DNA from 4 places in the Halomonas binhaiensis genome. Region 4 is predicted to be linked to each of the others. Evidence: predicted binding sites of a transcription regulator. Region 4 holds the regulator's gene; each other region holds the start of a gene.
What was found. The regulator PhoB, encoded in region 4, activates phosphate uptake and scavenging genes when phosphate is short. The targets are predictions, from matches to a motif close to TGTCATANNNNTGTCANA.
Positions count from the first base shown of each region.

Region 1: phnC (phosphonate ABC transporter ATP-binding protein) is a predicted target of PhoB. The motif match lies at 1,633-1,650, and genes of this name have one in related genera.
Region 2: E4T21_RS03120 (PhoX family protein) is a predicted target of PhoB. The motif match lies at 1,654-1,671, and genes of this name have one in related genera.
Region 3: E4T21_RS03530 (DUF6482 family protein) is a predicted target of PhoB. The motif match lies at 1,809-1,826, and genes of this name have one in related genera.

Region 1 covers NZ_CP038437.2:496,041-499,204, reverse strand. Annotated here, with positions in the region: gene phnD (phosphonate ABC transporter substrate-binding protein) at 1-655, opposite strand, end outside; gene phnC (phosphonate ABC transporter ATP-binding protein) at 700-1,569, opposite strand; gene E4T21_RS02150 (Ig-like domain-containing protein) at 1,844-3,164, opposite strand, start outside.
Region 2 covers NZ_CP038437.2:701,422-704,585, forward strand. Annotated here, with positions in the region: gene E4T21_RS03110 (3-deoxy-7-phosphoheptulonate synthase) at 1-923, shown strand, start outside; gene E4T21_RS03115 (transglycosylase SLT domain-containing protein) at 925-1,530, opposite strand; gene E4T21_RS03120 (PhoX family protein) at 1,743-3,164, shown strand, end outside.
Region 3 covers NZ_CP038437.2:805,099-808,262, reverse strand. Annotated here, with positions in the region: gene E4T21_RS03540 (Na+/H+ antiporter subunit G) at 1-89, shown strand, start outside; gene hemH (ferrochelatase) at 272-1,327, opposite strand; gene E4T21_RS03530 (DUF6482 family protein) at 1,441-1,743, opposite strand; gene E4T21_RS03525 (hypothetical protein) at 1,877-2,170, opposite strand; gene dnaB (replicative DNA helicase) at 2,270-3,164, opposite strand, start outside.
Region 4 covers NZ_CP038437.2:4,749,761-4,752,924, reverse strand. Annotated here, with positions in the region: gene E4T21_RS20735 (chorismate--pyruvate lyase family protein) at 1-53, shown strand, start outside; gene ubiA (4-hydroxybenzoate octaprenyltransferase) at 289-1,179, shown strand; gene phoB (phosphate regulon transcriptional regulator PhoB) at 1,316-2,005, shown strand; gene phoR (phosphate regulon sensor histidine kinase PhoR) at 2,040-3,164, shown strand, end outside.

The DNA of each region.
Region 1 (3,164 bases), 640 kb from region 4:
TGTCAGGTGCCGTGATTTCCAGGCGTTCCATGCTCTCGGTATTGAAGGTCGCCACATCAACCTGCTTATTGGCCACAGCCAGTGCATTGGTCTCATGGCTGGAATTCAGGGTGCGCTTGAAGGCCGTGGCGGCATCCACACCTTGCTTGGCAAAGACGTAGTAGCCTGGCACCAGGTAGCCAGAGGTAGAGTTAGGATCACCATTGCCAAAGATCAGGTCAGAGGCATTGGCCAGTACATCATCGACGCTTTGCAGATCGCTGTCCTGGTTGACGATCAGCAGGCTCCAGTATCCCGGCTGGCCGTTTTCAGGGACGGTCTGGGCAAATACCTCGCCACCTGCACGGTCGACGGCTTCCATGGCTGACTTGTTGCCATACCAGGCCAGGTCAATCTGGTTGAAGCGCATGGCTTCGATTACCGCAGCATAGTCGGTGGCAAAGAACGGCTTCACTTCCATACCAAGCTGTTCGGACATATCGTCGAGGAAAGGCTGCCATAGAGGCGCCTGGTTCTGACTGGACTCGGTGGAGATGATGCCGAACTTCAGCTCTTCGGCAGACACCAGCGGTGCGGCAACGGCCATGCTGACACCCAGTACCAGCGGCATGGTCAGGCGGCGGAGAGTTGTGAATGAGAGAGTCGCGAAAGCCATGAGGAATGCTCCTGTATAAGCCTGGGGGAGATCAGGCGGTTGTGTCAGGCAGTGGTGTATTGCAATGACGGCTCACGGGACGCTTTTCCCGTCTGCGGGGAGGTGTCCTGCAATTCGTCAAGGTCGGTGTTCTGGTAGAGATCCTGCAGGCGCTCGTCAGTGAGCTCAGCGATGGCTCCATCGAAGTACATGCGCCCATCCTTGAGCGCGATGGCACGCTGACAATAGCGACGTGCCACATCGACTTGATGCAGAGTGACAACCACGGTGCGGCCATCTTCGGCATGAATGCGCTGGAGAATCTCCATGACTTCCCGGGCACTGCGTGGATCAAGGGAAGCGATGGGTTCATCGGCAAGAATCACATCGGCGTCCTGCATCAGAACCCGGGCGATGGCAACACGCTGCTGCTGGCCACCGGACAAGGTGTTGGCCCGCTGGCCCGCCAACTCTTCCAGGCCGACACGCGCCAGACAACGTAATGCCCGAGCTTTCTCTTCCTGGTTGAAGCGTCCCAGCAAGGCCCGGCCACGGGGCATACGCCCCAGGTTTCCAGCCAGGACATTGGTCAACACACTCAGGCGCCCGACCAGATTGAATTGCTGGAAGATATATCCTGTGCGGCAACGCTCCTGACGCCTTGCACGCCGCATGCGGCCTGCTTTTTGTATTTCCCGCCCCAGCAGTGCAACAAGGCTGCCGCCGCGACTGGCACAGGTCAGGCCGACCAAGTGACGCAGCAGAGTGGACTTGCCAGAACCGGATGGCCCGATCAGGGCCACCATCTGTCCCGGGTAAACCAGGAAGCTGATGTCATCGAGTACCCGACGCTGTCCGAACGATTTCTGCAGCTTCTCTACCCGAATCGCCGGCGTCACAGGTGCAACGATGGACTCCATTGCAGGAATGGACATGACGTCTCTCCTCTTTGATTGACGCCAGTGTCAGTGATGAATGTGAAGCCCAGTTGTCTAGACAATGTCAGATAGATGACATTTTCAGGCCTGAATCCTCCAACCAGCTCCCATAGCCCAATGTGAGTGAAAGAAATCAATAGGATAGAAGGCTAGCGTCATCTAATTGACTTCCATCTGACAACAACCAGAGCAGCAAAAACGCTGAACAGCAGACAAAAAAGGGGACCCGAAGGTCCCCTTGAAACTACTGACAAACTCGTCAATGGCTAAATTAGCTGACAACCAGCTGATGATTCGCCAGCAAGGTTGCCAGGTCGGTCTGAACGCCAGAGAGCGTCACGACAGTCGTCATCTCGTGAGTGGAGCCGGCACCATCACGGTCAATGGCAATCTCGGTATCGCTGCCCTTCACGGTAACGCTCAGGTAGTCACTGAGATCTCCCGCCTCTGTCGTCTCGGCACCATCGCTGCCTTCCGTCGAACGACGCTCAGCGAGCAACTCACTCAGATCGATACGATCAGCATCTGCGGTATTGTTGCCATCACCTACCGTGAAGCCGCTGATACGATCTGCACCATTGCCACCGGTGGCATCGGCTGCATCCAGCAGGTGATATACCACGGAGTCATGGCCGCCATTGCCGATAGTGAAGTGTTCATCAGCCTGAGTGCTTTCCAGGGTGTCATCCTCCACCGAGCCAGCAACAGCCTGGTCGTCGACCACCGCACTATCCTGAGCTTCAGTCGACAACAACTGAAGCGACGGCACACCCGCATCAACCACCAGCTCGACCGAGGTCTCGGCTACGTTGCCCACGTCGTTGGTGGCGTGGAGCTTGATCTCGTACGTGCCATCCGTCAGCGTGGCCATGTCGGCCCTACGAGTCACGATGCCCCAGGTGCCATCATCGAATGTCTGGATGTTGTAGGTGAAGCCAGCAATCTCCAGATAGACGAAGTCGTGATCCAGCCCTGTGGAAGTACCGAAGACTTCCAGGTTCGTGCCGTGCTCGTCAGGCGTGACAATGTTGTCACCACTGCGTGTTACACCTTCCGTGACCGTCAGTGTCGGCAGAACGGTATCGACACTGAAGTCGTGCGAGGCAGTTCCGGTATTACCGGCCTCTTCGGTCACGCTGGCAGAGATCGTGTGGTTACCATCCGCCAGGGCGGACACATCTGCCGCCGGCACATTCAACGTCCAGCGCCCATCTGCTGTTGCCGTGGTGGTGTAGGTCTTGCCGTTGAGCTCGACATACATCGTCTCACCACCATCAAGTCCAAGGACCGAACCACCAATTGCCAGGTCCTTAGCATGTTCAGAAGCATTGACGATGTCATCTTCCGCGATCGTATCGAAATAGATGACCGGGGTAGAGATATCGAGGCCCACCGTACGAACAGCAGAACCGCTGTTGCCCTGGGCGTTGGTCACCGTGACATTGACATCGATGTCGGTGTCCTTGAAGTGGCTCCAGGTGACGGGATCAATATCCACGCTCCAGGTTGTGCCATCTTCATTCACGACACCGGTGTAGGTGTCACCACCCACCTTCATGACAACCTCGTCGCCGGCGGCAGCGTTGATGACA
Region 2 (3,164 bases), 850 kb from region 4:
AAATTCAGGATATTCTCGCTGGTCATGATGACCGCCTGCTGGTGGTGGTCGGTCCCTGTTCCATTCATGACCCGCAAGCGGCCATGGAATATGCCCAACGTCTCAAGTCTCTCGCCGACAGTGTACGTGACCGCCTGTTGCTGGTGATGCGAGTGTATGTGGAGAAACCGCGGACGACGGTCGGCTGGAAAGGCATGGCCTACGATCCAGGGTTGAATGGTTCGGGGGATATGCGTCGCGGCCTGGAAGTATCGCGCAAGCTGATGCGCGATATTGTCGAGCTGGGGTTGCCGGTGGCGACGGAAATCCTGCAGCCGATGATCACTTCCTACCTTGATGACCTGCTGGCATGGGTGGCCATCGGTGCACGTACTACAGAATCCCAGTTGCATCGTGAACTGGCCAGTGGCCTGGAAGCGATCGTCGGCTTCAAGAATGCCACCAGCGGTGATGTTCAGGTCGCCCTGGATGCCATGCAGTCTGCCGCCCATCCTCATCAACACTTTGCCATTGGCAGCGATGGTCGGCCGATGATGAAGATCACCCAAGGCAACCCGCATACCCATCTGGTGTTGCGCGGTGGGCATGGTCAACCCAATTATGATGCCGACTCCGTTGCTGCGGCTCGCCGGGCCATCACCAGTGCAGGCCTGGCGCCACGTTTGATGGTGGATTGCAGCCATGCCAATGCGCGCAAGGACCACCGTCGCCAGAGCGAAGTCCTGCTTGATGTTCTCAACCAACGCGTGGCAGGTGACACTTCATTGGTGGGGGTGATGCTGGAGAGCCACCTGCATGAAGGCAAGCAGCCACTGCAGCCGGGAAAGCTGCGTTATGGGGTCTCCGTCACTGATGCCTGTATCGGTTGGGAGACCACCGAACATCTGTTGAACCTGGCTGCGGAGCGTCTGAGCCAGGCCTGAGTCAGGCCTGGCAGAAGGGGCCGAATTCAAAGAAACCATCGCACTGGAATTCGGCCTCACACGATGATAATTGAGCGCGGTATCGGGAAGCCGTGGCGGAGACTTCCCGAGCCACTCTCTGAACCGCCGGCTTGTTACGGTAACTGCCCCGCTGATATCCCCCCTGACCTTCATGGTAGGCCAGATACAGATGCTCGGGGTTGCTCAGCGAAACCCCGGTCATGCGCTGGGTGCGGGCGTTGTACCAACCGATGAAGTCTGTAGCATCCTCCATGTCGGAGCGGCTGGCGAAGACGCCACCGACTTCGTCTTCGTACTCATTCCATACAGGATCCTGTGCCTGAGGATAGCCATAGGCAGAAGATGGGCGTTTCCAGGGAATGAAGCCCCACAGCTTGGTGCGTGGCGGCCGGATATGGCTCTGGTAGGAAGATTCACGCTTGATGAAGGCCATCTGAGTCCAGATGGGTGTCCCCCACTTGTCGTAAGAATCGCGAGCATCATCGTACCAGTCGGGCTGTTCGCGGAATACTTCGCACAGATTATCCTGGTGAGCGGGGGGAGCTGGAGAGAAGGCTGCACAGCCGCTCAATCCAAGCATCAGCATGATGGCAAATCCTCTCTTCCCTGAGGTGATAACACTGTTCGACACCACCGCTCCCTCCTTGTCCAAATGATGCTCCAGTATGCCGATATGCCGATGACAACGCACTGAATGATGCCAGATAGGCGTCATGCAATTGTCACTTTTCCGCTGTAGCCTCGCCGATCGGACCTGTGGGACATCCCCCTGCATGACTGGCCTCTGAGGTAAGGATAATGAGCAAGGAAATCGAAAATCATAACCTGTTGAACTCCAGCGCCAACGAACCATTTTCCTCCGTCCTCGAGCGCCATGTGTCGCGCCGTGCCGTGATGAAGGGTGGTCTTGGCATGGCAGCCTTGAGCATGCTTGGAGGTTTCGGCTTGTCTGCCTTTGCCAACGAAAAGAACAATGGCATGGCCAAGAAGCCGCTGACTCTGGCGTTTGAATCCGTTGCTGGTTCGCGTACGGATGCCGTCGTGGTTCCCAAAGGTTATACCGCTCAAGTGTTGATTCCCTGGGCGACACCGCTGAATGACAGTGCGCAGGAGTGGGCTGACGACCTGGCCATGACACCCGAGATCCAGGCCAATAGCGTCGGCATGCATCACGATGGTATGTATGGCTTTGCCCTGGAGTCGTCCACAGAGTCCAGCCGCTTCGTGCTGGCGCTGAACAATGAATATATCGACGAGAACGCACTCTGGGCTCCGCAGGGTGGTCCGACCAATATGGCGGAAGGCAAGCGCCCGGCAGACGAAGTGCGTACCGAGATCAACGCTCAGGGCATCACGCTGGTCGAACTGAAGAAAGCAGATGACGGCACCTGGAACCACGTCCAGGGCTCGCCCTTCAACAAGCGTTACACCAGTGCAACGACTATGACACTGTCTGGCCCGGTTGCTGGCAGTGATTACGTCAAGACCCTGTTTTCTCCTGATGGCACCCAGACACGCGGTACCAACAACAACTGTGCCAATGGCTATACCCCATGGGGCACGTATCTGACCTGCGAAGAGAACTGGCCGGAATACTTCGTCAAGGATGAAGGTCGTGAGCGTGACGATGACCGCCTTGGTGTAGCGACAGGTCGCGGTCGTTACGGTTGGGAAACCGCAGCGGGCGATACCAGTGAGCAGGACGGCGAGTTTGCACGTTTCAATGCCACGCCGAATGCCGATGATGCCAGCGGTGACTATCGCAACGAGCCGCGTACCTTCGGCTATATCGTCGAAATTGATCCTTATACCGGAGCTCAAGCGGTCAAGCGCACCTCATTGGGACGCTTCCGTCATGAAGGTTGCTGGCCTGGCAAGCTGGTCGCCGGCGAACCGCTGGTGTTCTACACCGGTCACGATTCACGCAACGAGTACATCTACAAGTTCGTCACTGATGCGGCCTGGGATCCAGCGGATGCCAATACACCGGGAGCCGAAGGCGACCGTCTGGCCATCGGCGCCAAGTATCTGGACAAGGGCACGCTGTATGTCGCGCGCTTCAATGATGATGGCAGCGGTGAATGGTTGCCGCTGACGCCGCAAACCCAGACCAAGGATGGCAAAACTCTGGCGGAAGCACTTGGTCTGGAAGCGGACGATCTGGCCGGCATCATCGTCAATACTTGTGATGCGGCGGACCTGTTAGGGGCCACTCCGATG
Region 3 (3,164 bases), 950 kb from region 4:
TCGATAAAACGCGGGGCAAACCGGTCGAGTTCCTGGATGAAGATATTGGGGGGAAGCCACTGTCTGACTCCAGTGACAGCAATAGTTGAGTCAACCCAGCTGGAGCAAGCAGCACCCTCACTCGATGCAATTCACCAACATCTGCATGTCAAACACAAAGCGCTCGCCGACCTGGCGAGCGCTTTATTTTATATGCGAGATTTACTAGCAGGTTTGTCTTGCCAATTCCTTGCCTGGAGCCAGGGGCTAACAGGAAACAGGGAGGAGTCTTCTACAACCACCCCGAGAGTTCATTGCGCGCAATATCGGCCAGAGCCGCCATATGATCATCACGGTCATTGAGGCAGGCAATATAAGTGAAGCGCTCTCCTCCGGCCTCAAGAAAGGCCTCTTGAATCTGCTGCTGGATCTCTTCCAGCGTTTCCACACAGTCAGCCGAAAACGCAGGAGACACTACGGCAATATGCTTGTGGCCCTGCCGAGCAAGTACCGCCACCTGGTCAATGGTCGCGGGTCCCACCCACTCTTCTGGACCAAATTTGGACTGGAACGTTGTCACGATACTACCGTCCTCCCATCCCAGAGCATGCTGCAGCAACTGAGTGGTTGCATGGCATTGGGTCTCGTAGGGATCTCCGGCCTCGGTGTAACGCTTGGGCACACCATGGTATGAGGCAACCAGTAGAGAAGGTGTCTCATCGCTCTGCCAATGCACTGCAACTGATGCGGCAAGAGCCTCGACATACCCAGGGTGAGCGTAATAGGCAGGAACCGTACGTACCGCTGTCTGCCATTTCTGCTTCATCAACGAGCGGAATAACTGGTCACAGGCGCTCGCCGTCGTCGGAGCTGCATATTGAGGATACAGTGGGAAGAACAGGATACGCTGGCAGCCTTTCTCCTGCAGGCGGCGCACCGCACTGTCGGTGGACGGGTTGCCATAGCGCATGCAGAAATCTACCTCTACCCGCTCTCCATGCTCCGCTTTCAGCAGGGCTGACAGCTTGTCGCACTGCTGGCGAGTGATCGTCAATAACGGGCTCTCGTCGCGTTCCTCGTTCCATATACTGCGATAGGCCTCTCCAGAAGCAAAGGGGCGGCGACTGAGGATGACCAACTGCAATAGTGGCTGCCATAGCCAGCGTGGATAATCCACGACACGCTGGTCAGATAGAAACTCACTCAGGTAACGTCGGACCGACCAGTAATCCGTCGCATCCGGTGTCCCAAGATTCGCCAGCAGAACACCAACCTTGGTGCTCTGCGCGGAAGCATCACACTGGGTCTGAAGAGAGGATAGAGCAGACTGTGGGGCTGGCTGGGCCATGAAAGCAGGATCCTTGAGAAGGTCTAGAGCCGCAAGAATATCACTCGCGGACGCCTGCCTCGAATTGGATTCCATCATGGCCACGATGGCGGGTATCAATAACTGGACAACGCTCAGAATGCCAGGGGAGTACGTGAGGCCAGGGGCGCCAGGTAGTGTGTACTGCGACCGACCAGTTCATCCTCAGCAACCTGCTGCACCAGGTAGGCCTGGTGGATACCGGCCCGCTTGAGCTCCAGATAGACATCCTCCAGAGAGCGGAACAGTACAGGTTTGCCACTGCGACACAGGCTGTGACGCCCCCCTTCCATATCTTCCAGTTCAACCTGATAGAAACGGCTGGTGGAAGAGCCGATCACCCGGATTTCAAAATGGTGCTGCCCTTCTACAAAATTTTGAAGCTCATGAAGTTCCATCATGTCCATCACCTTACTTTTCGCTGTTCTCGTCTTTTAGCCTGGCGTACAGACTAGAGCTGCAGAGTGACAGAACAATGACATCAAGGCTGTTGATGCAGGTCATGAGCAAGAGAAATTATCTGGCCTCGGGTTACTGATACTCCGAAGGATCAATTGCCTTGCCCAGAGAATTGCGGTCGACCCACTTGCCCGCTTTGGTTTCCTTGTAGCGAAACACGACCTTGTCGCCGACTTGTACGGGGAGTTCAGCATCTTCCGTCTGATAGCTGTAATCGACACCGTCTACCACCAGGTGATAGCGATACAGGTCAGGCATGCCCAGCCATTCTTTGAAAGGCCCTTCTCTTTCCGCAGACGCCAATACTCCACGGGCCTCCAGTTTGGGCGCGCGCTGCCGGTTACCGCGTCGAAATCCGCCTGCCATGGGATAAACCTCCAGATTGGGTGGGAAAAAGGAAAGGAGCGGGATTATACGATCCTGTGCACAATGCGCAATGCAGCCTTTCAAGAACGAGGTTACCTCTTACTCGCCGAAGGTATCGCCATACGCATCCGGCGCCAAGTCTTCAAAACGAGTGTACTTACCGATGAAGGCCATGTGCACAGCCCCGATCGGGCCATTACGCTGCTTACCGATGATGAATTCCGCCAGTCCCTTGTTATCGGGATTATCCGGATTGTAGACCTCATCGCGATAGACGAAACCAATCAAGTCAGCATCCTGCTCAATAGCGCCAGATTCCCGCAGGTCAGACATTACCGGGCGCTTGTTGGGACGCTGCTCGAGCGAGCGGTTAAGCTGGGAAAGCGCAATCACCGGGCATGCGAACTCCTTGGCCAATCCCTTGAGAGAACGAGAGATCTCGGAGATTTCACCGGTACGGTTCTCGGAGAAGCCAGGTACCTGCATCAACTGCAGGTAGTCGATCATGATCATGGCCAGGTTGCCATGCTCACGCACGATCCGCCGTACCCGGGAGCGCATCTCATTGGGAGACAACGCGGCGGTATCGTCGATGAAGAGCTGCTTGTCCTTGAGCAGGTTGACCGCAGACGTCAGGCGCGGCCAATCTTCATCTTCCAACTGGCCACTACGTACTCGTGTCTGGTCGATACGCCCCAGGGATGACAGCATCCTGAGCATGATGGATTCCGCCGGCATCTCCATGGAAAACACGACGACCGGCCTGTCGCTGGATACCACGGCATGTTCCACCAGATTCATGGCAAAGGTCGTCTTGCCCATCGAAGGACGTCCAGCGACGATAACCAGATCCGAAGGCTGAAGGCCGGATGTCATTTCATCAAGATCGCGGAACCCCGTGGACAACCCCGTCATCGCCCCCTTCATGTTGAACAGCTCATCAATGCGGTCGACCGCCTTGGTCAGCAGTTCACTCATGCCGATCGGCCCTCCC
Region 4 (3,164 bases):
TCCAGGAAGCTTTCCTGCCACAGATGGCCGAGGCCCTGGGACTACCCTGCTGAAGCATTGCCGAACTGGCAAAGCGTTCCCTGCCGCGCTAGTCTGGCCCAGCGCATTGTTATCAAACGTTCTTCTCAAGGAATCTCTCATCAAGTGTCTAGGCGGCCCCATCACGGCATCCTGGCCCGCTCGACGAGCTACTTCAGAGATTCCCTAGCGCTCTTTTCAAACATTGTCATCCCGTGCATCGTTTTTCGATGCACGGGATGACACTGAAACAATCTACGAGAAAGCCCGATGGACCGATCCCTGCTGCGCCCGACTGGACTGCTGACCCGTTTACCTGACTTCCTCGCCCTGATGCGCCTGGATCGTCCTATCGGTACCTGGTTGCTGATGTGGCCAACCCTGTGGGCACTATGGATCGCTGCCGAGGGTGTTCCGCCGCGTGACATCCTGCTGATTTTCGTGGCAGGGGTATATCTGATGCGTGCAGCAGGCTGCATCGTCAATGACTATGCGGACCGTAACTTCGATGGCCATGTCAAGCGCACCAGGAACCGTCCATTGGCTACCGGACGCATCAGTGAACGTGAAGCCAAGGTGCTGTTCGTCACTCTGTTGCTGGCCGCTTTTGTGCTGGTCTGGTTCACCAACGGTTTCACGGTCTGGCTATCATTGATCGGTGCCGCCCTGGCCGCCACCTATCCGTTCATGAAGCGCTACACCCATTTCCCCCAGGTCGTGTTGGGTGCGGCTTTTTCCTGGGGTATTCCCATGGCCTTCGGTGCGGTACAGGAAACGGTGCCCCCTGTGGCCTGGTGGTTGTTCTTTGCCTATGTGCTGTGGACCGTAGCCTATGACACTCAGTACGCCATGGTCGACCGCGACGATGATCTCAGAGTCGGCATCAAGTCCACTGCCGTATTGTTCGGCAAATACGACTGTCTGATCATTGGCCTGCTGCAGATTGCCACACTGGTGTTGTTGATCATCGCCGGGGGCCAGCTTGGCCTGGGAGGGTTCTACTGGCTTGGTCTGGCCGGTATGGCTGCCACTTTCATCCATCAGCAGCGCCTGATCCGCGATCGTGATCGCGACCGTTGTTTTCAGGCCTTCCTCAACAATCACTGGTCTGGCCTGATGGTCTTTGCAGGTGTCGCGCTCAGCCTCTATCCAGGGCTGTAAACGGAAAATATGGCTTCAAAAGGCCCTTTTTCTGGGATTTCTGCGCGTTTCACGCCAGACTGTAACGTGACTGTCATAAATACATGCTGTCATCTTCACCGTCCTGTCAAAAGTTCCAGATCACGAGGCCCCCAGGATGACTGCTAAAACCGTACTGATCGTCGACGATGAAGCGCCGATTCGCGAGATGATCGCGGTGGCCCTGGAAATGGCCGACTATCGCGTGATTGAGGCCAACAATGCCCAATCCGCCCATGCCATGATCGTCGACCATCAACCTGACCTGGTGTTGCTGGACTGGATGATGCCCGGTACCAGTGGCGTCGAGCTGGCACGCCGACTCAAGCGTGAGGAAACCACGGCGGAGCTTCCCATCATCATGCTCACCGCCAAGGGCGAAGAAGATAACAAGATCCAGGGACTGGAGTCCGGCGCGGATGATTACATCACCAAACCGTTCTCACCCCGTGAGCTGGTTGCGCGGCTGAAGGCCGTACTGCGTCGGGCAACGCCGCGTGGTGTCGAAGACCCCGTCGAAGTCGATGGCCTGATGCTGGACCCGGTCAGCCATCGGGTCAGCATTGATGGCAAGTCCCTGGAAATGGGCCCTACCGAATATCGCCTGCTACAGTTCTTCATGACACATCAGGAGCGTGCTTACACGCGCGGCCAGTTGCTCGACCAGGTATGGGGCGGGAATGTCTATGTGGAGGAACGTACTGTGGACGTGCATATCCGTCGCCTGCGCAAGGCACTCGGTGAGCCGCATCAGCAATTGATCCAGACGGTGCGTGGCACCGGCTATCGCTTCTCGGCCAAGGTCTGAAGGGCCCTGGCGTTGGCTAAGGTGCAGATCTGAAGTGGGACGCCTGTGGCGACGTGAGTTCTGGCGACTGGCTATTCTGGTCGCCGTCGGCGGCATTCTTGGCTGGCCGTTTTCTCTGTCGACCATTGGCATCATCCTGGGTCTGGTCATCGCCCTGATCTTCCATTTGCGTCAGCTGCATGCCATGTATGACTGGCTGACCCACCGCCCGCAGCAGGAGCCCCCAACGGCCAGCGGCGTCTGGGGTGAACTGTTCGATCGCCTTTACCGATATCAGAAAGGCCAGCGCATCACTCAGCGACGCCTGCGCTCCACGCTTCAGCGTATCCAGGAATCTTCAGAGGCCATGCGCGACAGCGTGGTCATGCTGGACCGTCATGGCGACCTGGAATGGTGGAACAGTGCTGCTGAGCGCATGCTGGGGCTCAAGGCTGCCCTGGATCGCGGCCAGCACATCACCAACCTGTTACGGGACCCGCGCTTCGTCAGCTACTTCAACGCCCGAGACTATCGTGAGCCTCTGTCGTTACCTTCCCCTATCGACGAGAACATGATGCTGCAGTTCCAGATCACCCTTTACGGTGATGATGAACGCCTGCTCATGGCCCGCGACATCACTCGGCTGCATCGCCTTGAACAGATTCGCCGGGATTTCGTGGCCAATGTATCCCATGAACTGCGTACTCCACTGACCGTATTGACCGGTTACCTGGAAACCTACAGCGATATGGCCGACATGTTGCCGCCTCGCCTGGGCCGAGGTATCGAACAAATGCAGGGCCAGACCCAGCGCATGCAGCATCTGGTCGAAGACCTGCTGCTGCTGTCCCGGCTGGAGAATGATCAAGGGGGTAGCGATCATGTGCACCTCGACCCCGCCTCTCTTCTGAGTGCAGTACAGCGTGATGCCCAGGCCCTGTCCAATGGCCGTCAGACCATCGAGGTCAGTATCGAGGATTCACACGGCCTGTGGGGCAGCGAGAAGGAAATCCACAGTGCCTTGTCCAATCTGGCCTTCAATGCCGTGCGCTATGCCGGTGATGATGCCCATATTCAATTGCGTTGGCGTAGTTGCCAGGGAGGAGCCTGTCTTGAGGTCGAAGATGATGGAGAAGGTATCGACCCACGCCATATCCCACGCCTGACCGAACGCTTCTAT